3 regions of the Streptomyces sp. NPDC002463 genome follow, and region 2 is predicted to be linked to each of the others. Evidence: riboswitches for the same ligand, from Rfam matches in the RefSeq annotation. Region 2 holds a riboswitch; each other region holds the start of a gene.
What was found. Region 2 has a riboswitch for thiamine pyrophosphate ahead of thiO (glycine oxidase ThiO). Riboswitches for the same ligand answer to the same signal wherever they lie in the genome.

Region 1 (10,245 bases), on a different contig from region 2:
CGCCGTCTCCGACACCCCTTCCAATCCCGCGGTGGAGGAATGGGCCGATTTCCGTGAGACCGCGCACGCCCATGCGATCGGGCAGTGCCTGCTGAGTCAACTCGATCCGGCATCTCGTCAAGACCACCTCGACCGCCACCCGGTGGAAGCCATCACTCCGTACACGGTGCGTAATCGCCGCGTCCTTTTGGAGCGTTTGGGCGGTTTGGGGCGAATGGAGCCCCTGGTGGAGCGTCAGGAATATGCGCTCGGCACGGTCTGTGCCGCCATCCCCATCACCGCGGGCTCCGCGGCGGGCGCAATGGCCATTTCCCTCCCCCTCCACCAGGAAGAACGGTTGCTCCCAGCGGTCGAGCGGCTACGTACGGAGATCGGAAGGCTCTTCGGTTCCCTCGCGTTCTCTATCAGTATCTGAAAAATCACTCCTTGTGATCTGCTAACGCGTACAGCACGATTGCGTCAAGAGGGCCACGGGGGATCATTCCTGGCCGTTTCGGTCACAGCTTTCAGCAGCTGTGTTTACACAACTGCTTCATCTACTGCGGGGTACATGATGCGAGAGTCGGTTCAGGCCGAGGTCCTGATGAGCTTCCTCGTCTCCGAGGAGCTCTCCTTCAGGATCCCGGTCGAACTCCGATATGAGACCCGGGATCCCTACGCGGTGCGGATGACCTTCCACCTTCCCGGGGACGCGCCTGTGACCTGGGCGTTCGGAAGGGAGCTGCTGCTCGACGGGATCAACCGGCCGAGCGGGGACGGCGACGTGCACATCGCCCCGACGGAGCCCGAGAGGCTCTCGGACGTCTCCATCAGACTCCAGGTGGGCGGTGACCGCGCGCTGTTCCGGGCCAGCGCGCCGCCGCTGGTGGCCTTCCTCGACCGCACGGACAAGCTGGTTCCGCTCGGCCAGGAGCGGACGCTCGGTGACTTCGAGGACCACCTGGAGGCCGCCCTCGGCCGGATTCTGGCCGAGGAGAACGCCGGCCCCGCCTGAGCCGGCCCGGCCTGAACAGAGCGCGCCTGGGCCGAACCGCCTGAACGGAAACCGCCGAGCAGAACCCGCACGAGTCGTACGAAGTATCCGAGCCGGACCCTCCCCCGAGCCGGGCCGGCCCCGAACCCTCCGTATCCACGTCCTACTTGGCGCGACGGCGGCGCCCTCCCCGTACCGCCGTCGGCTTCCCGCCCCCGGACGCCGACCGGTCGGCGGAGACGACCAGGGCCGCGAGCGCCGTGGTGACCGGAACGGACGCCACCAGACCGATCGACCCGACCAGGGTCCGGACGATCTCCTCGGCGACCAGCTCGCTGTTGGCCACCGTCCCCATGCTGCTCTGGGCGATGGAGAAGAGCAGCAGCAGCGGCAGGGCGGCACCCGCGTAGGCGAGCACCAGTGTGTTGACGACCGAGGCGATGTGGTCGCGGCCGATCCGGATCCCGGCCCGGTACAGGCCGCGCGGCCCCATGCCCGGATCGGCCTGGTGCAGCTCCCAGACGGCCGAGGTCTGGGTGACCGTCACGTCGTCGAGCACGCCGAGCGAACCGATGATGATCCCGGCGAGCAGCAGACCGGACATGTCGATCTCCGGGTACAGGCCGTGGATCAGACCGGTGTAGTCGTCGGTGTTGCCGCTGAGCGAGGTCCAGCCGACGAACAGCGAGCCCAGCAGACCGATCAGCAGCAGTGAGATCAGCGTGCCGAGCACGGCGACCGAGGTGCGGGCCGAGAGTCCGTGGCACATGTAGAGCGCGATCAGCATGATGGCGCTCGACCCGACCACCGCCACGACCAGCGGGTTCGACCCCTCCAGGATCGCCGGCAGGATGAAGTACGTCAGCACGAGGAAGCTCACGGCGAGCGCGACGAGCGCCATGACGCCCCGCATCCGGCCGACGACCACGACCGCGACGGCGAAGATCCCGGCGAGCAGCGCCAGCGGCAGCTTGCGGTTCACGTCGGTCACCGAGTACTGCAGGTCGTGCGGGGCGTCGGGGGCGTACGCCACCACCACGCCCTGTCCCTCGTCCAGTTGACGCGGTGCGTCCGGCTGCACGATCTCGACGAACCTGCGCCCCTGGTCCGGGCCGGTGGTGACCTCGACCGTCGCCTTCTCGCACTGCCCCTGCCGGCCGTCGGCCGCCTCGCGCCCCTCCGGGGTGGAGGTGTCGCCGGTCGGCGGGACCTGGGCGGCGTTCACCGACTTGCAGTCGACGTGCTCGACGGAGACGACCCTGCCCTGCTGCGTCTGCCGGTCGAAGCCGACGCCGGTGCGCTCGTGCGCCGGGGTGCCGCCCGGCCACAGCACCGCGAGCCCGATGACGACCGCGGTGGCGAAGGGGATCAGGATCGCGGCGATGACCTTGCGCAGGTGCCGCGAGACGGGTGCGGCGGGTCCGTGGCTGTGGCTGTGGCCGTGCCCGCCTCCGCCGCCATGGGTGTCCACACCTCCGCCTCCGTGCCCGTGTCCGGGACCGTGGGGGTGAAGGTGTGGCTCGGGGGTCTGCTGGGGGGAAGTCACCGGCCGATCATCGCAAGAACGGCGGGGGCCCACTGTTCAGCATGGCCGGGATGACGCTAGCGTGGTGGCACCTTTGCACACGCGGGAGCTCGGAGCACCGGGCTGAGAGGGCGCTGATCACCGTACGCACGTACGGGAGGAGGCTGCGCCGACCGCCGAACCTGTTACCGGGTAATGCCGGCGTAGGGAGATTCGGTCTCATGACCATTCAGGATGCACGCACGCCTGCCTCCGACCAGAACGACGGCCAGGGCGAGCGCACGCCGGGCTGGCACAAGGGGTACGTCCAGGGCTCTCGCCCCGACCTCCGGGTGCCCGTCCGCCAGGTGCACCTCACCAACGGCAAGGACGTGACGCTGTACGACACGTCCGGCCCGTACACCGACCCCGCCATCGACACCGATGTCCGGCGGGGCCTTCCGCCGCTGCGCGAGAACTGGATCATCGCGCGCGGCGACACCGAGGAGTACGCGGGCCGCCCGGTCCGCCCCGAGGACGACGGCATCAAGCACACCTCGCCGCGCGGCGGTGGGCTGAAGAACCTCGACGCCGTCTTCCCCGGCCGTCCCCGGCTGCCGCGCCGCGGCCGCCCCGGCCAGGCCGTGACCCAGCTCGCGTACGCCCGCCGGGGCGAGATCACCCCGGAGATGGAGTACGTCGCGATCCGCGAGAACGTCTCCCCCGAGGTCGTGCGGGAGGAGATCGCCGCGGGCCGCGCCGTGCTGCCGGCGAACGTGAACCACCCGGAGATCGAGCCGATGATCATCGGCAAGCGGTTCCTGGTGAAGGTCAACGCCAACATCGGCAACTCCGCCGTGACCTCCTCCATCGAGGAGGAGGTGGAGAAGATGACCTGGGCGACCAAGTGGGGCGCCGACACGGTCATGGACCTGTCCACCGGCCGCAACATCCACACCACCCGCGAGTGGGTGCTGCGCAACTCCCCCGTGCCGATCGGCACCGTGCCGCTCTACCAGGCCCTGGAGAAGGTCGACGGCAAGGCCGAGGAGCTGACCTGGGAGATCTACAAGGACACGGTCATCGAGCAGGCCGAGCAGGGCGTCGACTACATGACCGTGCACGCCGGCGTGCTCCTGCCGTACGTGCCGCTCACCGCGCGCCGCAAGACCGGCATCGTCTCGCGCGGCGGCTCGATCATGGCCGCCTGGTGTCTCGCCCACCACCAGGAGAACTTCCTCTACACGAACTTCGAGGAGCTCTGCGAGATCCTCGCGGCGTACGACGTCACGTACTCGCTCGGCGACGGTCTGCGTCCCGGCTCGATCGCGGACGCCAACGACGAGGCGCAGTTCGCGGAGCTGCGCACGCTCGGCGAGCTGAACACGATCGCCAAGCGGCACGACGTGCAGACGATGATCGAGGGCCCGGGACACGTCCCGATGCACAAGATCAAGGAGAACATCGACCTCCAGCAGGAGATCTGCGAGGAGGCGCCGTTCTACACGCTCGGCCCGCTGACCACGGACGTCGCGCCCGCGTACGACCACATCACCTCGGGCATCGGCGCGGCGATGATCGCCTGGTGGGGCACGGCGATGCTCTGCTACGTGACGCCCAAGGAGCACCTGGGCCTGCCGAACAAGGACGACGTGAAGACGGGCGTCATCACGTACAAGATCGCGGCGCACGCGGCGGACCTCGCCAAGGGGCACCCGGGCGCGCAGGAGTGGGACGACGCGCTCTCGGACGCGCGGTTCGAGTTCCGCTGGGAGGACCAGTTCAACCTGGCCATGGACCCGGTCACGGCCCGTGAGTTCCACGACGAGACGCTGCCGGCGGAGCCCGCGAAGACCGCGCACTTCTGCTCGATGTGCGGTCCGAAGTTCTGCTCGATGAAGATCAGCCGGAGCATCACCGAGCAGTTCGGCGGCGACGACCCGCAGACCAGCGAGGAAGAGGCCCGGGCGGGGATGCTGGCCAAGTCGGCCGAGTTCGCCGCGCAGGGCAACCGGCTCTACCTGCCGCTGGCGGACTGATCCTCCGACCTCGCGGTGTCCCCCGGAACGTACGGCGCTAGTCGAGCGCGTCCGGGGGTGCCGCGGCGGCGAGGGCGTCGCGGAGGAAGGGGACGATGCCGCGCTCCAGGAGGGCGTGGCGCCAGGCCTCGCGGGCGCGGGTGAGTTCGTCGTCGAGGGGCGGGGCCTCGGCGGGTGCGTTGCGCAGGGCGGTCACGAGGAGGCCGACGCCCGCGGACAGCAGGCCGGCCGCGGCCAGGGCGGCGAAGACGAGGCCTGCCGTCAGCAGGGTCCCGCCGAACACCACGCTCGGCGCGAGGGCGTGCAGAACGCCTCCGACCAGCAGGAATATCGCGGCGGCCGTGCCCGCGAGGACGGGCACCATCACGTTGACGATGGCGACGACACCGGCGCCCGCGCCGGGTTCCGCTCGGGGTGGCCGGGCCCCGAGGGCGGCCCGGTTCTGCTCGCGGACCTTCACGAAGTGGTCGTACTCGCTCGCCGCGGCGGTGGTGACGAGCGCTGTCGCGTTCATCGTCATGGAACGCAGCTGAGTGACCGTCAGCCTCGTTCCGACTCCGGCGAGTTCCGGACGTGCGTGGGCGGTGCTCAGTGCGTCGTCGAGGAGCCGCTCGTACTCGGCGCGGTCCTCGGTCAGCAGGTGCGGAGCCACGTTCATGTGCATCCCCCGATGCTCCGTGGGCCGCCAGGATCAGCCGTCGGAAACGCTCGGCCGGGCGGAAACGGAGGAGAGCCTGCTACGGATGACCCGATGGTATTGCGGTGACGCCACGGCCTGACAGGGTGTTTCCGGAAATCGACTTCCCCGGATGCGCAGGGTTATGCGTCAGCCGTTCAGGGGGAGTTGGACGACCAGTAGCTTTCCGGCCATGGTCACTCCGCCGTCCATGGCGATCGCGAGCCCGTCCGCGTACACGTGCGGTCCGTCCACGACCGGGCCCGCGCCGTCCTCGCCGTCCTCCGTGCCGACCTGGCCGAGGAGGTACGGGATGGGGCTGTGGCCGTGCACGATCCGGCTGCCGCCGTACGTGGAGAGCAGCTCCTGGACGGCCTGCGGGCCGCCGTCGTCGCGGAACGCGAAGCGCTTGGTGAACTTCCGGAAGAGGTCCCAGACCTCGTCGGCGTCGTTCCGGTTGAGGATCTCGTGGACCGTGTCGTTGACGTCCGCGATCGTCTGGCCGTACTCGAGGTACGCGGTGGTGTCCGAGTGCAGGAGGAGGTGGTCGTCCTCGCTCACGACGGCGTCGAGCCGGGACATCCACTGGAGGTGGACGTCCTGGAGCCGGTCCATGTCGTGCTTCTGGCCGCCGTTGAGCAGCCAGGCGGCCTGGAAGGTGGCGGTGCCCGCGCCGGAGTTGACGGGGGTGTCGCCGAAGCGCTTGGCGCCGATCAGCAGCAGCTCGTGGTTGCCCATGAGGGCCTTGCAGTAGCCGCCCGCGGCGGCGGCCTCGGCGGAGAGGCGCATGACGAGGTCGATGACGCCGATGCCGTCGGGGCCGCGGTCGGTGAAGTCGCCGAGGAACCAGAGCCGGGCGTTGCCCGCGGCCCAGCCGCCGTTCTCGTCGATGAGGCCCTGGGCGCGGAGGGCGGCGAGGAGCTCGTCGAGGTAGCCGTGGACGTCGCCGACGACGTACAGCGGGCCGGGTCCGTCGCCGTTCGCGGGCTCAGGGGCGGGGGCCGGCTCGGGGGTGACGGGGACCTGGACGGTGTCGCCGCGCTTGATGACCGGGAGGTCGCGCTCGGTCGGCGTGTAACCCTCGGGCGGCTCACCCTCGGGGAAGGCGTTGCCGGGGTGCCCGGTGGCGACGGAGACGATCGATGACCCCCCGGTGGTGGCGGTGGTGTAGGCCGGGGCGAGACGCTGACCGAGGAGGATCGTCGGGTCGGCGGGCATGGGGGCGGGGGCCTGCGGTGCGGCGAGGGGCGTTGCCGGGAAGGCCTCGGCCGCGAGGGCCTCGCGCGGGGCGGCCTCGGCCGACGGGGCGTGGGCCGGCTGGGTCTCGGTCGGTGGGACCGGCACGCGGACGGCCTCGACCGGCGAGGGTGCGACCGGGGGGAGGTGCTCGGCGGATGCCGGATGTGAGACGGGGGCCGGGTGCTCGGCACGTGCCAGGGGCGTGGCGAGGACCGGGTGTTCGGCGGGGGACACGAGCTCCGTGGGCGACACGTGTTCGGTGGGGGCGTACTCCGCCCTCGGCGGTACCGGCGGGTTCTCCGGGGCCGGCGGTTCGGCGGCGTGGCCCTGTACGGGTACGCGCGCGTACGGAGGTACCCGGAAGTCGCGCAATGTCGCCGTGCGCACCACGGGCTCCTGTCCGGCCCCCTGAGTCATCGACCCCTCCACCACCGTCGCGATGCCCTGCACATCGCGGACCGGCCTGGTCGGAGTGGTCCGCGGTGTCGTCCGCCCATCATAGGAATGAGGGCCCTTCCGTGTGACGCACCAGGGGTGGTGAATCCGGGTCCACTCCGGGTTCACCGGTTGTTTCGCCCGAATTGAGAAGGTCCAGTCCAGGGTCGAGGCAGGTGCGGTGACCGGTTTCGCCGCCCCTGCCCACGGGCAGGGGCGGGGACGGCGGGTCGGACGGCGGCGGGTCAGTCCTTGGCGGGTGAGCGCGGCGGGCTGACCGTGGTGCGGGGCGAACGCCGCTGCGAGGACGTGCGGACGATCAGTTCGGTCGGTATCACCTGCTCGACCGGTCCGTCGGCGTCGATCCCCTCGATGGCGTCGATGAGGAGCTGGACGACGGCCGTGCCGATCCGGCGCGGTTTGAGCGAGAGGGTCGTGATGGGCGGTTCGGTGGTGGCGTAGACAGTCGACTCGCTGCAGCAGACCAGCAGCAGGTCGTCCGGGACGCGCAGTCCGTAGCGGCGGGCGGCCGCGAGGAGGTCGGTTCCGTTGGGGTCGAAGAGGCCGTACACGGCGTCGGGCCGGTCCGGGCGGGCGAGCAGCCGGTCGGCCGCGACGGCGCCCGCGCACGGGTCGTGCGCCGGGTAGGCCTCGTAGACGGGGTCCTGGCCCACCCGTTCGCACCAGTTGAGGTACGCGGTGGTGGACAGACGGGTGTACGTGTCGGTGGTGGTTCCGGTGAGGAGGCCGATCCGGCGGGCGCCGGCGTCGGCGAGGTGGTCGAGCAGGTCGAGGACGGCGGCTTCGTGGTCGTTGTCGACCCAGGCGGTGACCGGAAGGGTGCCGGCGGGGCGTCCGTCGGAGACGACGGGCAGGCCCTGGCGGACCAGTTCGGTGACGACCGGGTCGTGGTCGGAGGGGTCGATGACGACGGTGCCGTCGAGGGCGACGTTCGACCAGACGTCATGGCGGGAGGTGGCGGGGAGGATGACCAGGGCGTAGCCCCGGGCGAGTGCCGCCGATGTGGCTGCTCTGGCCATCTCCGCGAAGTACGCGAATTCGGTGAAGGTGAAAGGTTCATCCCCGTACGTGGTCACGGTCAGGCCGATGAGTCCCGACTTGCCGGTACGGAGCGTGCGGGCCGCCGCGGATGGGCGGTAGCCCAGCCTGTCGGCGACCTCGCGGACGTGGCGGCGGGTGGCGTCCGGGAGTCGGCCCTTGCCGTTGAGCGCGTCGGAGACAGTCGTGATGGAGACCCCGGCGGCGGCGGCCACGTCCCGGATGCCTGCCCGGCCCTGCCGGCTTCCCCGGGTCTGTGCCCGGCTCACCTGGTGCTTCCCTGCTGCTGTCATGGCGAGCCGATAGTAGGGCGATGAGGGGCTGTCGGGACGGCCGCATATGCGGGCGTTGACAGGCACGTTTCTGCATGATCGAAAAGGCTCAAGAAGCATGAAATCAAAGGCAGTTAGGGGAATTAACGTGTGATCCATGGCTATCGAACGGCGTAGGCCTGGCGAGGGGGCGAGGTCTCGAAGAGGTCTCAACTCACCTCTACGGGGGATGCGCGCCACGGCGCCCGCCACCGGCGCACGCCACCCGGCCGCGCGCTCCCCCACGAGCCGGCCGCGAGCGGGGCCGTATCCACAGCGTGTCCCTCCTGTTGTCCACAGCCCATTCGCAGCGGGCGCGAATCCTCTTAAGGTGAGGAGTATTGGCGGTACGGACGGTCGAGGAGGCCACACTGTGAGCGAGACCAGCGGGAAGAGCACCGGCAGCCCCAGGCTGCGCGCCGAGCTGGACGGCGTCCCCACCTACAAGCCGGGCAAGCCGGCCGCCGCGGGCGGTCCCGTGGCCTTCAAGCTGTCCTCCAACGAGAACCCCTACCCGCCGCTGCCGGGGGTCATGGAGACCACGCTGGCCGCCGCCGCGAACTTCAACCGCTACCCCGACATGGCCTGCACCGGCCTGACGGAGGAGCTGGCCAACCGCTTCGGCGTGCCCGTCTCGCACATCGCCACCGGCACCGGCTCGGTCGGCGTCGCGCAGTCGCTGCTCCAGGCCACCTCGGGCCCGGGCGACGAGGTGATCTACGCCTGGCGCTCCTTCGAGGCGTACCCGATCATCACGCAGATCAGCGGGGCCACCTCCGTGCAGGTGCCGCTGACCGAGGGCGAGGTGCACGACCTCGACGCGATGGCCGAGGCGATCACCGACCGGACCCGGCTGATCTTCGTCTGCAATCCCAACAACCCCACGGGCACCGCGGTGCGCCGCGCGGAGCTGGAGCGGTTCCTGGACCGGGTGCCCTCCGACGTCCTGGTCGTGCTCGACGAGGCGTACAAGGAGTTCGTCCGCGACCGCGAGATCCCGGACGGCATCGAGCTCTACCGCGACCGGCCCAACGTCGCCGTGCTGCGCACCTTCTCCAAGGCGTACGGCCTGGCGGGGCTGCGGGTCGGCTTCGCGGTCGCCCACGAGCCGGTGGCGGCGGCGCTGCGCAAGACGGCGGTGCCGTTCGGTGTGAGCCAGCTGGCGCAGGACGCGGCGGTGGCCTCGCTGCGCGCCGAGGACGAGCTGCTCGGGCGTGTCGGCTCGCTGGTGGCGGAGCGCGAGCGGGTCCATGCGGGGCTCGTGGCCCAGGGCTGGACCGTGCCGGACACCCAGGCGAACTTCGTCTGGCTGCGGCTCGGCGAGCGGACCATGGACTTCGCGGCGGAGTGCGAGCGGCACGGCGTGATGGTGCGGCCGTTCGCGGGCGAGGGCGTGCGCGTCACGATCGGTGAGTGCGAGGCCAACGACCTGTTCCTGAAGGCGGCGGAGGGTTTCCTCAAGGGCTGACCGGTCAGGGCTGACCGGTCAGGGCTGATCCTCCAGGGCTGGTCGGCCCTGGAGCAGTTCCACGCGGATCGGGTCGCCGTCCCTGACGGTGGCCAGGATCCGCGGATCGCCGTCGAGCGCGCCGAGCAGGTTGCAGGGGCTCGCGAGCCGGCATTCGTCGCCCCGCGAGATCGGGGTGGGGCCGTAGGGGAGGGCGAGGGCGTCGCCCTCCGTCCAGAAGGCCACGGTGCCGGGCTCGACGACCTGGCGTGCGCCGTCCTCGACCGAGGCGGCGACCGGCGTGTCGAAGTAGACCTCCTCGCCCCAGGTGCGGGCGGTGGAGGAGATCGGGAGGGCTCCCGCGAGCGCCTTGCTCGTGGGGGTCTCCTCAAGGGTGGCCGTGGTGTGTCCGGCCGGCCAGATGATGCGTATCCGAAGGGTCATGCCCCGGATTCAACAATATGTTGAAGGTCCTGGGAAGAGGTGACCTTCGGTAGGGGGACCCCAGCTGAAGGTACGGATTTCGTATGAGCCATAATTGCTTGTGAATGTGAACGCGTTC
Region 2 (10,245 bases):
GAAGAAGGCCAGGATGATCGCGAGGACCATCGTCGGCAGGTTGCCCCAGCCGAACGCGGTGCCGATGATCATGCCGAGGATCTCACCGATGGCGCAGCCGGTGAGGCAGTGCAGTGTGGCCTGAGCGGCCATGGCCCAGGAGACGGTGCCGCCGGGGGTGTGGTGGTGACCGGCGTGGGCGTCGTGGCCGGTGTGGGTGCTGTGGTCCGTGTGGGCGTCGTGGCCGGTGTGGTCGGTGTGGTCGGCGTGGGCGCTGTGGTCCGTGTGGGCGTGGTGGCCCGCGTGGCCCTGGTGGTCGCCGTGACCTCCGTGACCCTCATGGCCTGCGTGGCCCTGGTGGCCGACATGGACCTCGTGGCCTGCGTGACCCTCATGGGCCTCATGTTCGTGGTGAGCGTGCGCCTCGTGCTTCATGGAGTGCCCCCGATCCCGTATGCGGATCCTGCCTTCACTGGGAACCGTATACCCCCCTAGGGTATTCCTCAAGAGGAAATGATCATCCTCGGCGCTCGCGGAGCTTCTTCAGGAGCTCGATGTCGGCGACGTGTCCTTCCTTGCCGCCGGGGGTCTCGATGATCAACGGCACGCCGTCGGTGGCGGGGTGGCGCAGGAGTTCTCCGAAGGCCTCCTCGCCGATGTGACCGGCCCCGATGTTCGCGTGGCGGTCCTTGTGCGCGCCCACGACGTCCTTCGAGTCGTTCGCGTGGATCAGCTTCAGCCGGCCCTCGCCGACCGTCTCCACGAGCAGGTCGAGGGTCTGCGCCGCCCCGTGCGGGCCGGCCAGGTCGTGCCCGGCCGCGAAGATGTGGCAGGTGTCGAGGCAGACGCCCAGCTTGGGGTGGTGGTCGAGCGCGTCGAAGTACGGGCCGAAGTCCCAGGTCCGCGAGCAGAGCGAGAAGCCCTGGCCCGCGGTCGACTCCAGGAGCAGGTACGGATCGTCCTCGTGCGTCAGCTCGTCGAGCAGCGGCAGCATCCGCTCCCGCACCTGGGCGAGGGCCACCTCGCGCGGACGGCCGCCGGTCGCCGAGCCGGTGTGGACGACGACGCCCTTCGCGCCGATCTCCCGGCCGCGGCGCAGCGAGTGCCGCAGCGACTCCACCGACTTCTCGACGGTGGCCTCGGTGTGGGAGCCGAAGTTGATCAGGTACGGGGCGTGCACCCAGGCCGAGATCGACTCGGCCTCGCACTCGGCCCGGAAGCGCTCGTCCTGGGCCGGGTTGCCGACCGGGGTCGCCCAGCCTCGCGGGTTGGCGACGAAGACCTGCACGGTCTCGGCGCCGAGCTCACGGGCGTAGCCGAGGCCGGTCGTGGCGAGGCCACCGGCCACGGGGACATGGCCGCCGACGGGGTTGCGCATGAGTCTCTAGAGTCCCTTGATCGTGATGGTGATGGTGGAGCCCTCGGGCGCGGTCCCGCCGCCGGCCACGGACTGGCTCGCGACGGTGTCGCCGAGATAGGGGAAGGACTTCTTGACCTCCACCTCGAAGCCCGCGTCCTCCAGGGCCGTGCGCGCGTCCGCGGTCGAGTCGCCCGTCACGTCGGGGACCTCGATCAGCTTCGGTCCCTTGGAGACGGTGAGGGTGATGACGTCGCCCTCCGCCGCCCGGCTGCCGCCGGCCAGGGACTGGGCCGCGACGGTGCCGGCGTCCTCGGGGGAGTTGATCCGCTCCGGGGCGATCCGGACGGTGAGCCCCTCCTCCTGGAGGGCGGCCGTGGCGTCGGCGACGGTCTCGCCGCTGACGTCGGGCACGTCGATCGGGGAGCCCTTGCTGACGACGAGGGCGACGGCCGAGTCGGGGGCGCGCTCGGTGCCGGGCTCGGGGTCGGAGCCGATCACGGAGCCCTGCGCGACGGAGTCGCTGAACTCGCTGGTGATCACCCCGGGGGCCAGGCCCTCCTCCTTCAGGAGACGCTTGGCCTCGGCGAGCGGCTTGCCCTTGAGGTTCGGCACCTTCACGATCTCCGGGCCGCGGGAGAGGGTCAGGGTGACGGTGCCGTTGCCCCGGACGCGCTCGCCGGGGGCCGGGTCGACGGCCATGACCGTGCCGCGCTCGTACACGTCGCTGAAGGCGCGCTTCGTGGTGTCGACGTCGAGTCCGGCGTCGGCGAGACGTTTCGTCGCGGCGGCCTCGGACTGGCCGAGGACGGCGGGGACGCGGGTGAACTGGCCGGAGTTGATGTACCAGACGCCGGCGCCCAGGCCGAGGGCGAGGAGGACGGCGACGACGAGGAGGAGGGGGCCGCGCGGGGGACGCCGGCGGGCGGTGGCGGGGGGCGCCTCCGGGGCGGGAAGCCGGTTGGTGTGCTGGACGTCGCTCTCCGCGGGTACGGGCCTGGCGATCACGCTGGTCCGGTCCTCGGCGGTGTCCCGGGCCTCGGAGCGGGCCAGCGGGGGCGCCGCGTCCAGCTGCTCGTCGCCGAGCGCGGCGCGGGCCTCGCGGAGCAGGGCGAGCAGGGCGACGGCGTCGTGCGGACGGACCTCGGGGTCGCGGGCCGTGGCCGCCGCGACCAGTCCGTCCAGCTCCGGGGCGAGCCCGGGGACGGTCGCGGAGGGGGCGGGGACGTCGGTGTTCAGGTGCTGGTAGAGGACCTGGGCGGGGGTGTCGCCGGTGTGCGGCTTGCCGCCGGTCAGCATCTCGTAGAGGACGACACCGCAGGCGTACACGTCGGCGCGGGTGTCGGCGGTGCCGTGCTCGATCTGCTCCGGCGCGAGGTACGAGACCGTGCCGAGGACCGAGCCGGTGGTGGCCGTCGCCGAGCCCACGGCGCGTACGAGACCGAAGTCGGCGACCTTCACGCGGCCGTCGTCCCCTATCAGGACGTTCTCCGGCTTCATGTCCCGGTGCACGAACCCGGCCCGGTGCGCGGCGCCCAGCGCGGCGAGCACCGGCTCCAGGATGTCGAGGGCGGCACGGGGGGAGAGGGCGCCGCGCTCGCGCAGCACGTCACGGAGGGTGCAGCCGGCGACGTACTCCATCGCCAGATAGACGTACGCGCCCTCGGCGCCCTGGTCGAAGACCCCGACGACGTTCGGGTGCGCGAGCCGCGCGACGGACTTCGCCTCGCGGATGAACCGCTCGACGAAGGCGGCGTCCGTGGCGAGCGACGGGTGCATCACCTTGAGCGCGAGGACGCGGTCGAGGCGGGTGTCCACGGCCCGGTAGACCGTGGCCATCCCGCCGACGGCGATGCGCGCGTCGACGCGGTAGCGGCCGTCGAGCAGCCGCCCGACGAGGGGGTCCTGAAGGGTCGTGTCCACGGCCCGAGTCTACGAGCCGGGGACGGGGGACCTGTGCCTCCGTCCCCCGACTGCAGCGCACCTGTGACGCGCGGCACGGCCGTGCGGCGGGGTCAGAACGCCGGGCGTTCCGGGTCCAGGGCCGCGCGCCCCTCCGCGGGAGAGGACGCCGAGGCGAAGTGGCGGCGGGGGATTCGGCCCGCGCGGTGGGCCAGGCGGCCCGCCGTGACCGCGTGGCGCATCGCCGACGCCATCAGGACCGGCTCCTGCGCGCGCGTCACCGCCGACGCCAGCATCACCGCCGCGCACCCCAGCTCCATCGCGAGCGCCGCGTCCGACGCCGTTCCCGCGCCGGCGTCGAGGATGACCGGGACCTCGGCCCGCTCCACGATCAGCTGGAAGTTGTGCGGGTTGCGGATGCCGAGCCCGGAGCCGATGGGGGAGCCGAGCGGCATGATCGCGGCGCAGCCGACGTCCTCCAGCTTGCGGGCGAGGACCGGGTCGTCGTTGGTGTAGGGGAGGACGGTGAAGCCGTCGTCGACCAGGGTCTCGGCCGCGGCGAGGAGCTCCTCGCCGTCCGGGAGGAGGGTGCGTTCGTCCGCCACCACCTCCAGCTTGATCCAGTCCGTGCCCAGCGCCTCGCGGGCCAGGCGGGCGGTCAGGACGGCCTCGCCGGCCGTGTAGCAGCCCGCCGTGTTCGGGAGGACCTGGATGCCGAGCCGGGTCAGGACGGAGAGGACCGAGCCCTGGACCGTCGGGTCCAGGCGCCGCATGGCGACCGTCGTCAGTTCCGTGCCGCTGGCGACGAGGGAGCGTTCCAGGACGTCGAGGCTGGGGGCGCCGCCGGTGCCCATGATGAGGCGGGAGGTGAACTCCGTACCGCCGAGGGTGAGGACGTCGTCGGACATCGCGGTCAGCCTCCCTGCACGGCCGTGAGGACTTCCACCCGGTCGCCCTCGCCGAGCAGCGTCGTGGCCCACTCGCCGCGCGGCACGACCGTCTCGTTGAGCGCGGCGGCGACCCCGGCGCGGGCCGTGGTGAGGGTGGCCACGAGGGCGTCCAGGGAGAGGGGGCCCGTCAGGACCCGGGCCTCGCCGTTCACGGACACGTTCATGCGGGCTGCTCCTGACGTACGGGGGAGAAACGGCGGGGGGTGAAGGGGCGCGCCTCGTCGGGGAGGGTGCCCGTGGTGAGCGCCTCGGCCATGACGTCGCCGGTGACGGGCGTGAGCAGCACCCCGTTGCGGTAGTGGCCGGTGGCCAGGTGCAGGCCGGGCAGGGCGCTCGGCCCGAGGAGGGGGGCGTTGTCCGGGGAGCCGGGGCGCAGGCCCGCGCACGTCTCGGTGAGCGGCAGTTCGGTGAGGCCGGGGACGAGTTCGTGGGCGTCGCGCAGCAGCTCGTACACCCCGCCCGCCGTCACCGTGGTGTCCCAGCCGAGTTCCTCGCTGGTGGCGCCGACGACGAGCTCGCCGTTCTCGCGGGGCACCAGGTAGACGTGGCTGCCGCGGACGACGGCCCGGACGGTGCGGGAGAGGAACGGGGCGTACGCGGGGGGCACCCGCAGCCGGAGGACCTGGCCCTTGACGGGGCGGACCGGCGGCAGCACCTCCGCGGGCACGCCCGCGAGCCGCCCGCTGAGGCTGCCCGCGGCGAGGACGACCTGGTCGGCCGTCAGTTCCCCGCCGCCGGCGAGCACGACGCCGCTCGCCCGGTCCCGTACGACCGTGAGCCGCTCGGCGAGGGTCCGGTGGAAGACCACTCCGACCCGCTCGCAGGCCGCCATCAGCGCGGCGGCGAGCCGGCGCGGGTCGACCTGGTGGTCGCCGTCGACGCGCAGCCCGCCCCGGACGCCGGGCGCGAGCATCGGTTCGAGGCGGCGGCACTCGCGGCCGCTGAGCCATTCGGAGACGAGCCCGCAGCGGGTCTGCAGGGCGTGCAGTTCGCGCAGATGGGCCCGGTCGTCGGCGTCGAGGGCGACGGCGAGGGTGCCGCAGGCGCGGTAGCCGACGTCGTGGCCGGTGGCTTCCTCGAGTTCGGCGACGAACGCGGGATAGCGCTCGGCGGAGGCGAGGTTGAGCCCGAGCAGGGTCTCCTCGCCGTAGTGGAGTTCGGTGACGGCGGCGAGCATGCCGGCCGCGACCCGCGCGGCGCCGCCGCCCGGGTCCGGGTCGACGACGGCGGTGCGCAGTCCGCGCTGCGCGGCCCGCCAGGCCGTGACCAGGCCGATGATGCCGCCCCCGACGACGAGGATGTCGGACACACGGCCGTCGGAAACACGGCCGTCGGACACATGGACATCGGAAGAACGCATGGGCGTCCAGCCCCTCCCTTCGCCGGCATGACCCGGATCAGGTTCGTACGGTCGGAGGCCGGCCAGCCTCCCTCTCAGCCCGGTGCGTCCGGGCTCCCGCGAGTGCTTTACGCCCGTCAGACTAGCCCGCGCGATCGGACCGCCACAGACCCCTCCCTTCCTGACGGTACGTCAGATGCGTAAGGTGGTCGGGTGAGCGAGCAGAAGCAGGCCCAGCAGCACGTCGTGATCGTCGGCGCCGGAATGGCGGGCGTCCAGACCGCCGTCGCCCTGCGCGAGCAGGGCTTCACCGGCCCCGTGACCCTCATCGGGGCCGAGCCCCACCAGCCCTACGACCGGCCCCCGCTCTCCAAGGCGATCCTCCTCGGCAAGGCAGAGGACTCCGCCTTCGAGATCGACTTCGAGGACCTCGCCATCGAGCTCCGCCTCGGCCTGGACGTCACCGGGCTGCGCGCCGCCGACCACGAGATCGACACCGAGGCCGGACCCGTCGCGTACGACACGCTCGTCGTCGCCACCGGGGCCCAGCCCGTCGTCCTGCCCGGCACCGAGGGCGTCCCCGGGGTCCATCTGCTGCGCACCCTCGACGACGCCGTGCGCCTCGGGCCCGTCCTGGAGCGCCGTCACTCCGTCGTGGTCGTGGGTGCCGGCTGGATCGGCGCCGAGTTCGCCACCGCCGCGCGCGAGGCCGGCTGTGCCGTCACCGTCGTCGAGGCCGCCGACCGCCCCCTCGCCGGAGCCCTGCCCGCCGAGGTCACCGCGCCCATGGCCGCCTGGTACGGGGCGAACGGCGCCGAACTCCTCACCCACGCGCGCGTGGACACCGTCGAACCCGGCCGCGTCGTCCTCGCCGACGGCCGCGCACTGCCCGCCGACGCCGTCGTCGTCGGCATCGGCGCCCGCCCCGCCACGAGCTGGCTCGCCGGCTCCGGCATCGCCCTCGACGCGGACGGCGCCGTCACCGCCGACGACCGGCTGCGCACCTCCCTGCCCGACGTCTACGCGGTCGGCGACTGCGCCTCCTTCCCCTCCGCCCGCTACGGCGAGCGCCTCCTCGTCCACCACTGGGACAACGCCCTCCAGGGCCCCCGCGCGGTCGCTGCGGCGATCACCGGCGCCGCCGACGCGCCGTACGACCCCGTGCCGTACTTCTGGTCCGAGCAGTTCGGCCGCTTCGTCCAGTACGCGGGGCACCACGCGGACGCCGACGAGCTGCTGTGGCGCGGCGACCCGGCCGACGAGGCCTGGTCCGTGCTCTGGCTGCGCGCCGGGGTGCCCGTCGCCCTCCTCGCGGTCGGCCGTCCCCGCGACCTGGCCCAGGGCCGCAAGCTCATCGAGGCCGCCGTCCCCGTCGACCCGGAGCGCGCCGCGGACCCGTCCGTCCCCCTGAAGGCCGCAGTCCGGTAGGGCCCGACTACCGACTGTCAGTCCGGGATGGCAGGCTTGTCCTGTGACCGAGATTGACGTAAAGATCGATGCTCTCGTCCCCGCCTGGCTCTACGTGCCCGACATCGCGGAGATGCTCGATATCGACGTGGTGCGCGTGCGACAGCTGATCAAGGAAGGCCAGCTCATCGCCGTGCGCCGCGGCGAGAACAACGCCCTGCAGATCCCCGCCGCCTTCATCCAGGGCGACAAGATCGTCAAGGGTCTCGTCGGGCTCCTGACCGTGCTGCGGGACGACGGCTTCACCAACGAGGAGATGCTGGAGTGGCTCTTCACTCCTGACGAGAGCCTGCCGGGCACGCCCGCGCAGGCGCTCAACGAGAACCGCGGCACGGAGGTGAAGCGCCGCGCCCAGGCGCTCGCCATCTGAGGCGCCCGCGCCGACGACGTACGAACGCACCGAAGACACCACCCGCGGGTGTCGCGGCGCCCCGCCCTCCATGGGCCGGGCGCCGCGGCGCCGGCGCACGAACGGGGGGAACCCACCCATGTCCACGCCTCGTGAGCTGCTCGCCGACGCCCGGCTCTACCTGTGCACCGACGCCCGGAAGCGCCAGGGCGACCTGCCGGACTTCCTCGACGCCGTGCTCTCCTCCGGCGTGGACATCGTGCAGCTCCGCGACAAGGGCATGGAGGCCGGTGAGGAGCTGGAGCACCTCGCCGTCTTCGCCGAGGCCGCCCGCCGGCACGGCAGGCTCCTCGCGGTGAACGACCGGGCCGACGTCGCCCACGCCATCGGCTCCGACGTCCTCCACCTCGGCCAGGGCGACCTGCCCGTGCCCGCCGCCCGCGCGATCCTCGGCGGCGGGGTGCTGATCGGCCGCTCCTGCCACGCCGAGACCGAGGTGGCCGCGGCCGCCGCCGAGCCGGGCGTGGACTACTTCTGCACCGGCCCCTGCTGGCCCACCCCCACCAAGCCCGGACGGTACGCGCCGGGGCTCGGCCTCGTCCGGTACGCGGCGGAGCTGGCCCAGGACCGGCCCTGGTTCGCCATCGGCGGCATCGACGAGACCAACCTCGACGAGGTCCTGGACGCGGGCGCCCGCCGGATCGTCGTCGTCCGCGCCATCACCGAGGCCGCCGACCCGGCCGCCGCGACGGCCGCCCTCGCCAAGCGCGTCCGCGAGCGCTCCGAGGCCTGAGCCCGCGGAGCAGCCGCCCGGCACCCGCCCGGTGGCCGTCCGGCAGTTGTCCGAAAACGTGTCCAACACTCGGACGGCATTCACACGGTTCCCTGGACCCCGTCTAACCTGCCCGTATGGCCCTTGGTACCGCTTCCGTCCGGTCGGACCGTGCGCGCACGGTCCGCGAGATCCTCGCGTCCGGCGACACGTCGTACTCCTTCGAGTTCTACGCGCCCCGGACCGAGAAGGGCGAGCAGGTCCTCTGGAACGCCATGCGCCGCGTCGAGGCGGTCGGCCCCAGCTTCGTCTCCGTGACCTACGGCGCCGGCGGCACCACCCGCGGCGGCACCGTCAAGGCCACCCAGAAGATCGCCTCCGACAGCACGCTCACCCCGGTCGCCCACCTCACGGCCGTCGACCACTCGGTCGCCGAGCTGCGCAACATCCTCGGCCAGTACGCCGACGCCGGCATCCGCAACATGCTCGCCGTCCGCGGCGACCCGCCGGGCGACCCGCTGGGGGAGTGGGTCGAGCACCCGGAGGGCGTGAAGTACGCCGCCGAGCTCGTCCGGCTGATCAAGGAGTCGGGAGACTTCTGCGTCGGCGTCGCCGCCTTCCCGGAGATGCACCCCCGGTCCACCGACTGGGACACGGACATCCGGCACTTCGTGGACAAGTGCCGCGCGGGCGCCGACTACGCGATCACCCAGATGTTCTTCGACCCGGAGAACTACCTGCGGTTCCGCGACAGCGTGGAGAAGGCGGGCTGCGAGACCCCGATCATCCCCGAGGTCATGCCCGTCGTGAACGTGAAGACCCTCGACCGGCTGCCCCAGCTCAGCAACGCCGTCTTCCCCTCGGACGTGAAAGACCGCATCCTCGCCGTCAAGGACGATCCCGCCGCTGTACGCTCCATCGGTATCGAGTTCGCGACGGAGTTCTGCGCGCGTCTGCTCTCCGAGGGTGTCCCCGGACTGCACTTCATCACGCTCAACAGCTCCACCGCGACACTCGAGATCTACGAGAATCTCGGACTGCACGAGCAGTCGTGACCGGTCGTAGCCGCCCCGACCCGCGGCGGTGACCGTGGAGAGGGGCGGCGGGGCATGGGGTGGACGGTCCTCTACATCGCGTTCGGCGTGGTCGCACTGTGGCTGCTGGGGGAGGTGCTCCTCCAGTACAAGGCGCGGCTGCGCTGGCGCCTGCTCGCCTTCGGCGGCTTCCTCTGCGTGGTCATCGGCGTCCTGCTGCCCTCGGTCCTCGTCATCGTCGCCGGGGCGGTGGCCTTCGCCGTCGGCCAGACCTATGTGACGCTCTCCTTCCGCCGCGGCTTCTCCACCGGCTGGGCGATCGGCGGCAGCCCGGGGGCGAGCCGCCGCCGCAAGGCCGCCGCGCAGGCCGGACCCACCCTGGAGGTCACCGAGCTCTCGTACGACTCGGAGGACGACGCGTACGGCACGGGGTACGACAAGGAGGGCGGGCCCGGCCACGATCCGCACCCCGAGACCGCCGCCGAGACGACGGCCGTCTACGAGCCGCAGCCCATGCCCGAGGACACCGGCCAGTACGGGGTCTACGGCACGGGTCACGACTCCTACCCGGCGTCCGGGTACGAGCAGCCGTCCTACGAGCAGCCCGCGTACGACCAGACCTCGTACGAGCAGCCCGGCTACGCCCAGCAGCCCGCCTACGACTACGGCGCCGCCGGGCAGCAGCAGTACGCCGCGTACTCCGACCCGTACATCGGCCCGGGCACGGACAGCCAGCAGTACACCCCGTACTACGCCGACCCCTACGCCCCCTCGTACACCTACGACACCCCGCCCGGCGGCGTCTGGGTCCCGCAGCAGCGCGACACCGACCACGCCCAGCAGCAGCCGCAGGCCCCGTACGGCCACGAGCAGCCGCACCCGGACGACCAGTACCGCTACTAGGGCCTCACCGGGAGCCGCGGAAGTCCGCGCCCTCCACGATGAGCCCGGCCACCAGCGCGCCCGACATGCCCGCGTGCGCGAGCCCGCCGCCGGGGTGGGACCAGCCGCCGGCGAAGTACAGGCCGGGCAGCGGGGAGCGGTTGGCGGCCGGCAGGAGCCGGCCGTCGGCCCCGGCCAGCGCGGGCCCCGGCAC
Region 3 (10,245 bases), on a different contig from region 2:
TGTCCCTGGCGAACGTGGTCGCCCTGGAGGAGCTGCTGCACGTCGGAGGCGAGGGCGGCGACCGGCTCTCCCTCATGGACACCCTCGAGGACACCGCCGCCGACAACCCCGTCGAGGTCGCCGAGGACCGCGAGCTGCGCCGGCTGCTCGCCCGCGCCATCAACACGCTCCCCGAGCGGGAGAAGACCGTCGTCACGCTCTACTACTACGAGGGCCTGACCCTCGCCGAGATCGGCCACGTCCTCGGGGTCACCGAGAGCCGCGTCAGCCAGATCCACACCAAATCCGTCCTCCAGCTCCGCGCCAAACTGGCCGACGTCGGCCGCTGACCCTTGCGGGCCGGTCGTAGAGTGGAGCCGTGCCCAGGATTCGAGCGGCCTCGGTGGCCGAGCACCGGACGATGCAGCGCGGCGCCCTCCTGGACGCCGCGCGTTCCCTGCTCTCCGAGGGGGGTACGGACGCGCTGACCTTCCCCGCCCTCGCCGAGCGCACGGGCCTGGCCCGCTCGTCGGTCTACGAGTACTTCCGGTCGCGCGCCGCCGTCGTCGAGGAGCTGTGCGCCGTCGACTTCCCCGTCTGGGCCGCCGAGGTCGAGGCCGCCATGGCCGGCGCCGAGACGCCGCGCGGCAAGGTCGAGGCGTACGTCCGCACACAGCTGGACCTCGTCGGGGACCGGCGCCACCGGGCGGTCGTCGCCATCTCGGCGAGCGAGCTGGACGACGGCGCCCGCGAGAAGATCCGCGCGGCCCACGGCGGCCTCGTCGCCATGATCGTCGAAGCCCTCGCCGCCCTCGGCCAGCCCCAGCCCCGCCTGGGCGCCATGCTCCTCCAGGGCGTCGTCGACGCCGCGGTCCGCCGCATCGAACTCGGCGCGGCCGAGGACCCCGCGACCATCGCCGAGGCGGCGGTCACGATGGCCCTCCACGGAGTGGCCGGCCCCCAGACCTGACCCGAAGGACGGGCCCCCGCCCCCTCCCCCCCGCCCCTCCCTCCCCCGCCCCCTCCCCTTGGCCTCAGTCGTCGTCGAGCGGGAGCAGCCGTGACGGGGACCTTCTCGTCAGGAGGAGCGGGTTCAGGTACTCCTCGCCCCTGAGCAGGCCCCAGTGGAGGCAGGATCTCGGGCAGTGGGTGCCGGCCGTGACCTCGGCGATCGGGGTGCCCGGTGTGACCGCAGTGCCGGGCGGTACCAGTGGGGTCACCGGGGTGAAGGTCGTGCGGAGTGGGGGAGTGCCCGTGCCCGGGAGGGTGAGGGTGACGGCGCCGTGGCCGCCCACCGGGCCCGCGAACGTGACCGTGCCCGCGGCCGGGGCGAGGACCGGGGTGCCCGGGGGTGCGGCGAGGTCCACGCCGCGGTGACCGGCCGCGTACGGGCCGGGCGGGGGCTGCCAGCCGCGGAGGATCTCCGGCGGGGGCGGACCCACCGGCCAGACGAGGGCCGGGGGTGGGCCCACCGGCCGCACGGGGAACGGCGGCGGGCCCGGCCACGCGAGGGTCAGGGTCAGGAGCAGAGGGACCAGGTGCATGGGGGAAGGCTCCCCCGGGCGGCCGGATCGGGTGGGTCGCGGGCGGTATCTGTGGATTACCCGCCGGTTGTGGACGGCACCGTCACCCGGCGCTCCCGGGGTCCCGTACACTTCCTATGGCGACCCGGGTCACCGGGTCGACTTCGCACGCCCCGCCACCTGCTCTCAGAGGCGGGCGGCAGCGCCTTTCGGTCCTTCGTGGCACGGCGCGCCGGGGCGTCAGGAACACAACCGAGAAAACCAAGGAGATGGCCATGGCCGTCGTCACGATGCGGGAGCTGCTGGAGAGCGGCGTCCACTTCGGTCACCAGACCCGTCGCTGGAACCCGAAGATGAAGCGCTTCATCTTCACCGAGCGCAACGGCATCTACATCATCGACCTGCTCCAGTCGCTGTCGTACATCGACCGCGCCTACGAGTTCGTCAAGGAGACCGTCGCGCACGGCGGCTCCATCATGTTCGTCGGTACGAAGAAGCAGGCCCAGGAGGCCATCGCCGAGCAGGCGACGCGTGTCGGCATGCCGTACGTCAACCAGCGTTGGCTCGGTGGCATGCTCACCAACTTCTCCACCGTCTACAAGCGTCTGCAGCGCCTCAAGGAGCTCGAGCAGATCGACTTCGAGGACGTCGCCGCCTCGGGTCTCACCAAGAAGGAGCTCCTGGTCCTCTCCCGCGAGAAGGCCAAGCTGGAGAAGACCCTCGGTGGTATCCGCGAGATGCAGAAGGTGCCGAGCGCCGTCTGGATCGTCGACACCAAGAAGGAGCACATCGCCGTCGGTGAGGCGCGCAAGCTCCACATCCCGGTCGTCGCGATCCTCGACACCAACTGCGACCCCGACGAGGTCGACTACAAGATCCCGGGCAACGACGACGCGATCCGCTCCGTCACCCTGCTCACCCGCGTGATCGCCGACGCCGTCGCCGAGGGCCTCATCGCCCGCTCCGGCGCCGCGACCGGCGACTCGAAGCCGGGCGAGAAGGCCGCCGGCGAGCCGCTCGCCGAGTGGGAGCGCGACCTGCTCGAGGGCGAGAAGAAGGCTGAGGAGGCCCCGGCCGCCGAGGCTCCGGCCGCTGAGGCTCCGGCCGCCGAGGCCCCCGCCGCCGAGGCTCCGGCCGCGGACGCCGAGCAGGCCTGACCCTTCAGGACCTTCGGGTGACGACGGCGGGGGCTCACGAGGCTCCCGCCGTCCACCCGTGGACCCGCCCGATCTTTCAGACTTCGAGAGAGAAACAGACTCATGGCGAACTACACCGCCGCTGACGTCAAGAAGCTCCGCGAGCTCACCGGCGCCGGCATGATGGACTGCAAGAAGGCCCTGGACGAGGCCGACGGCAACGTCGACAAGGCCGTCGAGGCGCTCCGTATCAAGGGCCAGAAGGGCGTCGCCAAGCGCGAGGGCCGCTCTGCCGAGAACGGCGCCGTGGTCTCCCTCATCGCCGACGACAACACCTCCGGCGTCCTCGTCGAGCTGAAGTGCGAGACGGACTTCGTCGCCAAGGGTGACAAGTTCCAGGCCGTCGCCGCCCAGCTGGCCGAGCACGTCGCCGCCACCGCCCCGGCCGACCTGGAGGCGCTGCTCGCCTCCGAGATCGAGGCCGGCAAGACCGTGCAGGCGTTCGTCGACGAGGCCAACGCCAACCTCGGCGAGAAGATCGTCCTCGACCGCTTCGCGCAGTACGCCGACGGCTTCGTCTACGCGTACATGCACCGCACGATGCCCGACCTGCCGCCGCAGATCGGTGTCCTCGTCGAGTTCGACAAGGCCGACGCCGACGTCGCCAAGGGTGTCGCCCAGCACATCGCCGCCTTCGCGCCGAAGTACCTCACCAAGGAAGACATTCCGGCCGAGGTCGTCGAGTCCGAGCGTCGCATCGCCGAGGAGACCACCCGCGCCGAGGGCAAGCCCGAGGCCGCGATCGCCAAGATCGTCGAGGGTCGCGTCAACGGCTTCTTCAAGGACGCCACGCTGCTCGGCCAGCCGTACGCCCTTGACAACAAGAAGTCCGTCCAGAAGGTCCTGGACGAGGCCGGTGTCACCCTGAAGCGCTTCACGCGCATCAAGGTCGGCATCTGAGTCCGTACGCGAACGCGACGGACACCGGACCCCGGTAGGGTCTGAGGCAGTCGTCCGCGCCCGCGCAGGACGACCGCAGATCTGACGAGGAGGCCATTGCCGTACGGGATACCGAGAGGACCCAAGGCAATGGCCTCCTTCGTATGTGCACGAGGAGATCTCCATGAATCAGGGCGCCGTACAGGGCGACGACAACAACGGCAAGAAGGCCGGCCGCTACATGCTGAAGCTGTCCGGAGAAGCCTTCTCCGGCGGTACCGGCCTGGGCGTCGACCCCGACGTCGTGCACGCCATCGCGCGTGAGATCGCGGCCGTCGTCCGCGACGGCGCGGAGATCGCGATCGTGATCGGCGGCGGCAACTTCTTCCGCGGCGCCGAGCTCCAGCAGCGCGGCATGGACCGGGCCCGCTCCGACTACATGGGCATGCTCGGCACCGTGATGAACTGCCTCGCGCTCCAGGACTTCCTGGAGAAGGAGGGCATCGACTCCCGCGTCCAGACCGCCATCACCATGGGCCAGGTCGCGGAGCCGTACATCCCGCTGCGCGCCGTGCGCCACCTGGAGAAGGGCCGCGTGGTCATCTTCGGTGCGGGCATGGGCATGCCGTACTTCTCCACGGACACCACCGCCGCCCAGCGCGCCCTGGAGATCGACGCCGAGGCCCTGCTCATGGGCAAGAACGGCGTGGACGGCGTCTACGACTCCGACCCGAAGGCCAACCCCGACGCGGTCAAGTTCGACGCCCTCGAGTACGGCGAGGTGATCTCCCGTGACCTCAAGGTCGCCGACGCCACCGCCGTCACCCTGTGCCGGGACAACAACCTCCCGATCCTCGTCTTCGAACTGCTCACCGAGGGCAATATCGCTCGCGCGGTGAAGGGTGAGAAGATCGGCACGCTCGTGAGCGACCAGGGCACCCGGGCCTGACCCGAACCGGGGAACCGCCCCGCAAGGGGATGGACAGAGCCCTGCCGGTCGTACACCGTGCAGGACACAACGCGACGACACGCAGGAGCAAGTGGTGATCGAAGAGACCCTCCTCGAGGCCGAGGAGAAGATGGAGAAGGCCGTCGTGGTCGCCAAGGAGGACTTCGCCGCGATCCGCACCGGCCGTGCGCACCCGGCGATGTTCAACAAGATCGTGGCCGACTACTACGGTGCCATCACCCCCATCAACCAGCTGGCGTCGTTCTCGGTGCCGGAGCCGCGCATGGCCGTGGTGACCCCGTTCGACAAGAGCGCGCTGCGCAACATCGAGCAGGCCATCCGCGACTCGGACCTCGGCGTCAACCCGAGCAACGACGGCAACATCATCCGCGTGGTGTTCCCCGAGCTGACCGAGGAGCGCCGCCGGGAGTACATCAAGGTCGCCAAGGGCAAGGCCGAGGACTCGAAGATCTCGATCCGCTCGGTGCGCCGCAAGGCCAAGGAGACCATCGACAAGCTCGTCAAGGACGGCGAGGTCGGCGAGGACGAGGGCCGCCGCGCCGAGAAGGAGCTCGACGACACCACCGCGAAGTACGTCGCGCAGGTGGACGAGCTGCTCAAGCACAAGGAAGCCGAGCTGCTCGAGGTCTGATGAACGACTCTTCCTGGGGGGCCCCGGCCGGTTCCGGCCGTGGGGGACCCGACCAGGGGCCTGCCCCGGCGGGTCCCGCATACGATCGGCAGCAGGCGGCGCAGACTCGGCCCATGCCCATCGTGCCCGACGTTCCCGCCGGCGGATTCCAGGACGGTCACGGCCGGGGGGCCGCTCACCCGAGCGGTCCCCTGTTCCGTGACGAGACGCCGCACGAGCACCCGCAGGAGCCCATGTCCAGCCCCACCCCGCCTCCGCCGTCCGCGCCGTCGCCGGCGCCCCGGCAGAAGAAGAGCGCGGGCCGTGACCTGGGCGCGGCCATAGGGGTCGGGGTCGGGCTCGGCGCCGTCATCATCGCGTCGCTGTTCATCTGGAAGCCGGCGTTCGTCGGAGTGATAGCTGTCGCCGTGGTCGTCGGCCTGTGGGAGCTCACCTCCCGCCTCCAGGAGCGCAAGGCGATCAAGGCTCCGCTGGTGCCGCTCGCGGTCGGCGGCGCGGCGATGGTCGTCGCCGGCTACGTCCGGGGCGCCGAGGGCGCCTGGGTGGCGATGGCCCTCACGGCGCTCGCGGTGCTCGTCTGGCGGATGACGGAGCCGCCCGAGGGCTACCTGAAGGACGTCACGGCGGGGGTCTTCGCCGCGTTCTACGTGCCGTTCCTGGCGACCTTCGTGGCGATGCTGCTGACCGCGGACGACGGGGCGCAGCGGGTGCTGACGTTCCTGATCCTCACGGTCGTCAGCGACACCGGGGCGTACGCCGTCGGCTGGCGCTTCGGCAAGCACAAGCTGGCCCCGCGGATCAGTCCCGGCAAGACCCGTGAGGGCCTGGTCGGCGCGGTGACGTTCGCGATGGCGGCGGGTGCGCTGTGCATGCAGTTCATGATCGACGACGGTGCCTGGTGGCAGGGCCTGATCCTCGGCCTCGCGGTGGCGGCGAGCGCGACGCTCGGCGACCTCGGCGAGTCCATGATCAAGCGCGACCTCGGCATCAAGGACATGGGCACGCTGCTGCCGGGCCACGGCGGCATCATGGACCGGCTGGACTCCCTGCTGCCGACGGCGCCGGTGGTGTGGCTGCTGCTGGCGCTGTTCGTCGGTACCGGCTGACACCGGCCACGGCGCCATGCGGCGGAGCCGCACGTCGATACATCATGGACCGGCTGGACTCCCTGCTGCCGACGGCGCCGGTGGTGTGGCTGCTGCTGGCTTTGTTCGTCGGAACGGCTTGACGGACAGCGGGTACTCTGGAAGGGCTCGTGGCGCGTGCGTCGCGGGCCCTTCCGTCGTCCTCGCCACTGCGAGGACGGTCCAGTGAGGTCTCCTGGCTCCGGCATCGTGATGCCACGCTCCCCGTCGCCGCGGGGATACCAGACCTCGTGCCGTCTGAGGAGACACCCGATCGTGGCCCGTCCAGTGCCCGGAGAACTCACTTTCGTCGCCCCCCGCGGAGCCAAGAAGCCGCCGCGGCACCTCGCCGACCTCTCGCCCGCCGAGCGGAAGGAGGCCGTCGCCGCGATCGGCGAGAAGCCCTTCCGCGCCAAGCAGCTGTCCACGCACTACTTCGCGCGGTACGCGCACGACCCCGCCGAGTGGACCGACATCCCGGCCGCCTCGCGGGAGAAGCTGGCCGGGGAGCTGCTGCCCGACCTGATGTCCGTGGTGCGGCACATCTCGTGCGACGACGACACCACCCGTAAGACCCTGTGGAAGCTGCACGACGGCACGCTCGTGGAGTCGGTGCTCATGCGCTACCCGGACCGGGTGACCATGTGCATCTCCTCGCAGGCCGGCTGCGGGATGAACTGCCCGTTCTGCGCGACCGGGCAGGCGGGCCTCGACCGGAACCTGTCGACCGCCGAGATCGTGCACCAGATCGTGGACGGGATGCGGTCGCTGCGGGACGGGGAGGTGCCCGGGGGGCCGGCGCGGCTCTCCAACATCGTCTTCATGGGCATGGGCGAGCCGCTCGCCAACTACAAGCGGGTCGTCGGAGCCATCCGGCGGCTCACCGACCCCGAGCCGGACGGCCTCGGGCTGTCGCAGCGCGGCATCACCGTCTCCACCGTCGGCCTCGTGCCCGCGATGCTGCGCTTCGCCGACGAGGGCTTCAAGTGCCGTCTCGCCGTCTCGCTGCACGCGCCCGACGACGAGCTCCGCGACACCCTCGTGCCCGTCAACACGCGCTGGAAGGTCCGCGAGGTCCTCGACGCGGCCTGGGAGTACGCGGAGAAGTCCGGGCGCCGGATCTCCATCGAGTACGCCCTCATCCGGGACATCAACGACCAGGCCTGGCGCGGCGACCTCCTCGGCCGCCTCCTCAAGGGCAAGCGGGTGCACGTCAACCTCATCCCGCTGAACCCGACGCCCGGGTCCAAGTGGACGGCGTCCCGCCCCGAGGACGAGAAGGCCTTCGTCGAGGCGATCGCCCGGCACGGCGTGCCGGTGACCGTGCGGGACACCCGCGGTCAGGAGATCGACGGTGCCTGTGGACAGCTCGCGGCCGCCGAGCGCTGACCTTGTAGTCTGAGCTCGAACACATCTCCATATTCCGACAGGGGAGCGCCACAGCGCTGAGAGTGCGGTAACCGTAGACCGCAGACCCTCTGAACCTCGCCCAGGTCATTCTGGGTAGGAAGTTCGGTCGTAACTCAAGCTGTTGCGCCCTGCCCGCGCCCGGTCCGCCGGTCGTGGGCAGGGCCGCGTCTCTTCCTGGTCACACCCAGGAGGAATCCAGTGAGCATCAAGAAGGCCGCCGCCGTCGCGCTCGTCGCGGCGCTCGGCGTCACGAGCCTCGCCGCGTGCGGCACCGACGACGTCCGGGGCGCGGCCGGCAAGACCGACCAGCCCGCACCGAAGACGGTGACGCTGGTGAGCCACGACTCGTTCAACGCCTCCAAGGAAGTCCTCGCGGACTTCACCAAGCAGACCGGGTTCACGGTCAAGGTGCTGAAGAGCGGCGACGCCGGCGAGGCCGTCAACAAGGAGATCCTGACCAAGGGCTCCCCGCAGGGTGACGTCTTCTTCGGCGTCGACAACACGCTGCTGTCCCGCGCCCTCGACAACGGGATCTTCGTGCCGTACGAGGCGAAGGGCCTGGACCGGGTCCCGGCGACGTACCAGCTCGACAAGGAGCACCGGGTCACCCCGATCGACTCCGGCGACATCTGCGTCAACTACGACAAGAAGTACTTCGCGGACAAGAAGCTGGCGCCGCCGGTCACCTTCGACGACCTCGCGAAGCCGGCGTACAAGAACCTGCTCGTCGTGGAGAACCCCGAGCTGTCCTCCCCGGGCCTCGGCTTCCTGCTCGGCACGGCCGCGAAGTACGGCGACGAGGGCTGGCAGGACTACTGGAAGAAGCTCAAGGCCAACGGTGTGAAGACCGTCGACAGCTGGGAGCTCGCCTACAACCAGGAGTTCTCCGGCTCGGCCGGCGGCAAGCAGGCCAAGGGCGACCGGCCGCTGGTCGTGTCGTACGCATCCAGCCCGCCGGTCGAGGTGCTGTACGGCGAGCCGCAGCCGAAGGTGGCGCCCACCGGCGTCTCCACCGGCACCTGCTTCCGGCAGGTCGAGTTCGCGGGCCTGCTGAACGGTGCGAAGAACCCCGAGGGCGGCAAGGCGCTGATCGACTTCCTGATCTCCAAGAAGTTCCAGGAGGACATGCCGCTCCAGATGTTCGTCAACCCGGTGGCGAAGGACGCGGCCCTGCCGGAGTTGTTCACCAAGCACGGCGTGGTGATCGACAAGCCGGAGACCATGACGCCCCAGAAGATCGCCGAGAAGCGTGACCCGTGGATCCAGCAGTGGTCGTCGCTCGTCCTGAAGTGACACGTGAGGTGACACGGGACCTCAGGGGGGACGCGACGCGGCTCGGGCTGATGGCCCTGCCCGTCGCGTTCTTCGGGGTCTTCTTCGCCTGGCCCGTCGTGTCCATCGTGGACCGGGGGCTCCGGCCCGACGGCGCCTGGCGGTTCGGCCGGATCGGCGAGACGCTGAGCCGGCCGGACATCCTCGACGTGCTCGGCTTCACCGTGTGGCAGGCGCTCGCCTCCACCGGGCTCACCCTGCTGGTCGCGCTGCCCGGGGCGTACGTCTTCGCCCGCTTCGACTTCCCCGGCAAGGGCGCGCTGCGGGCCGTCGTCACGGTGCCGTTCGTGCTGCCGACCGTTCTCGTCGGCACCGCGTTCCTGGCGCTCGTCGGCCGGAACGGGCTCACCGACGAGCTGTGGGGGCTGCGGCTCGACACCAGTGTGTGGGCGATCCTCCTCGCGCACGTCTTCTTCAACTACGCGGTCGTCGTCCGGACCGTCGGCGGCCTCTGGTCGCAGCTCGACCCGCGCCAGGAGGAGGCCGCCCGGGTCCTCGGCGCCTCCCGCTGGCGGGCCTGGCGGACGGTCACGCTGCCCGCGCTCGCGCCGTCGGTGGCGGCCGCCGCCCTGATGGTCTTCCTCTTCACCTTCACCTCCTTCGGCGTCGTGCAGATCCTCGGCGGGGACGCGTACTCCACCCTCGAGGCCGAGATCTACCGGCAGACCGCCCGGCTGCTCGACCTGTCGACGGCGGCGGTCCTGACCCTCGTCCAGTTCGCGGCCGTCGGCGCGATCCTGGGCGTGCACGCCTGGACCGTACGGCGGCGGGAGACCGCCCTGCGGCTCGTGGCGCCGGAGCGGACCGCTCGCCGGCCGCGCGGCGCCGGGCAGTGGGCGCTGCTCGCGGGCGTGCTGTTCTCCGTGGCGCTGCTGATCCTGCTGCCGCTCGGTGTGCTCGTGGAGCGCTCCTTCGCCGGGCCGCGCGGGTACGGGCTCGGCTACTACCGGGCGCTCGGCTCGCTCGACGAGTCCGGGACCTTCCTCGTCCCGCCCCTGGAGGCGATCGGGAACTCGCTGCGGTACGCGGTGGCCGCCACCGCCATCGCGGTGCTGATCGGCGGACTCGCGGCGGCGGCCCTCACCCGGCGGGCCGGGCGGCTGGTGCGGGGCTTCGACGCGCTGCTCATGCTGCCGCTCGGGGTCTCCGCCGTCACCGTCGGCTTCGGCTTCCTCATCACGCTCGACGAGCCTCCGCTCGA

Region 1: linked by a shared signal. The riboswitch ahead of thiC (phosphomethylpyrimidine synthase ThiC) and the one ahead of thiO (glycine oxidase ThiO) in region 2 are both predicted to bind thiamine pyrophosphate.
Region 3: linked by a shared signal. The riboswitch ahead of ACFYX3_RS17895 (thiamine ABC transporter substrate binding subunit) and the one ahead of thiO (glycine oxidase ThiO) in region 2 are both predicted to bind thiamine pyrophosphate.

Annotation. Positions count from the first base shown of each region.
Region 1 covers NZ_JBIARL010000007.1:155,611-165,855, forward strand. The annotation lists gene ACFYX3_RS16465 (IclR family transcriptional regulator) at 1-415, shown strand, start outside; gene ACFYX3_RS16470 (SsgA family sporulation/cell division regulator) at 554-994, shown strand; gene ACFYX3_RS16475 (YibE/F family protein) at 1,137-2,519, opposite strand; TPP riboswitch at 2,591-2,725, shown strand; gene thiC (phosphomethylpyrimidine synthase ThiC) at 2,720-4,516, shown strand; gene ACFYX3_RS16485 (hypothetical protein) at 4,554-5,180, opposite strand; gene ACFYX3_RS16490 (metallophosphoesterase) at 5,343-6,848, opposite strand; gene ACFYX3_RS16495 (LacI family DNA-binding transcriptional regulator) at 7,112-8,218, opposite strand; gene hisC (histidinol-phosphate transaminase) at 8,610-9,704, shown strand; gene ACFYX3_RS16505 (cyclophilin-like fold protein) at 9,723-10,127, opposite strand.
Region 2 covers NZ_JBIARL010000002.1:267,407-277,651, forward strand. The annotation lists partial or broken gene ACFYX3_RS06360 (DUF4396 domain-containing protein) at 1-222, opposite strand, end outside; gene ACFYX3_RS06365 (deoxyribonuclease IV) at 497-1,357, opposite strand; gene pknB (Stk1 family PASTA domain-containing Ser/Thr kinase) at 1,364-3,259, opposite strand; gene ACFYX3_RS06375 (thiazole synthase) at 3,352-4,146, opposite strand; gene thiS (sulfur carrier protein ThiS) at 4,152-4,352, opposite strand; gene thiO (glycine oxidase ThiO) at 4,349-5,548, opposite strand; TPP riboswitch at 5,546-5,658, opposite strand; gene ACFYX3_RS06390 (NAD(P)/FAD-dependent oxidoreductase) at 5,792-6,955, shown strand; gene ACFYX3_RS06395 (Rv2175c family DNA-binding protein) at 6,999-7,364, shown strand; gene thiE (thiamine phosphate synthase) at 7,483-8,136, shown strand; gene metF (methylenetetrahydrofolate reductase [NAD(P)H]) at 8,253-9,170, shown strand; gene ACFYX3_RS06410 (hypothetical protein) at 9,225-10,052, shown strand; gene ACFYX3_RS06415 (phytoene desaturase family protein) at 10,057-10,245, opposite strand, start outside.
Region 3 covers NZ_JBIARL010000008.1:98,154-108,398, reverse strand. The annotation lists gene whiG (RNA polymerase sigma factor WhiG) at 1-329, shown strand, start outside; gene ACFYX3_RS17935 (TetR/AcrR family transcriptional regulator) at 383-949, shown strand; gene ACFYX3_RS17930 (murein hydrolase activator EnvC family protein) at 1,014-1,523, opposite strand; gene rpsB (30S ribosomal protein S2) at 1,778-2,659, shown strand; gene tsf (translation elongation factor Ts) at 2,762-3,598, shown strand; gene pyrH (UMP kinase) at 3,762-4,526, shown strand; gene frr (ribosome recycling factor) at 4,621-5,178, shown strand; gene ACFYX3_RS17905 (phosphatidate cytidylyltransferase) at 5,178-6,284, shown strand; gene rlmN (23S rRNA (adenine(2503)-C(2))-methyltransferase RlmN) at 6,579-7,691, shown strand; TPP riboswitch at 7,721-7,830, shown strand; gene ACFYX3_RS17895 (thiamine ABC transporter substrate binding subunit) at 7,911-9,005, shown strand; gene ACFYX3_RS17890 (ABC transporter permease) at 9,056-10,245, shown strand, end outside.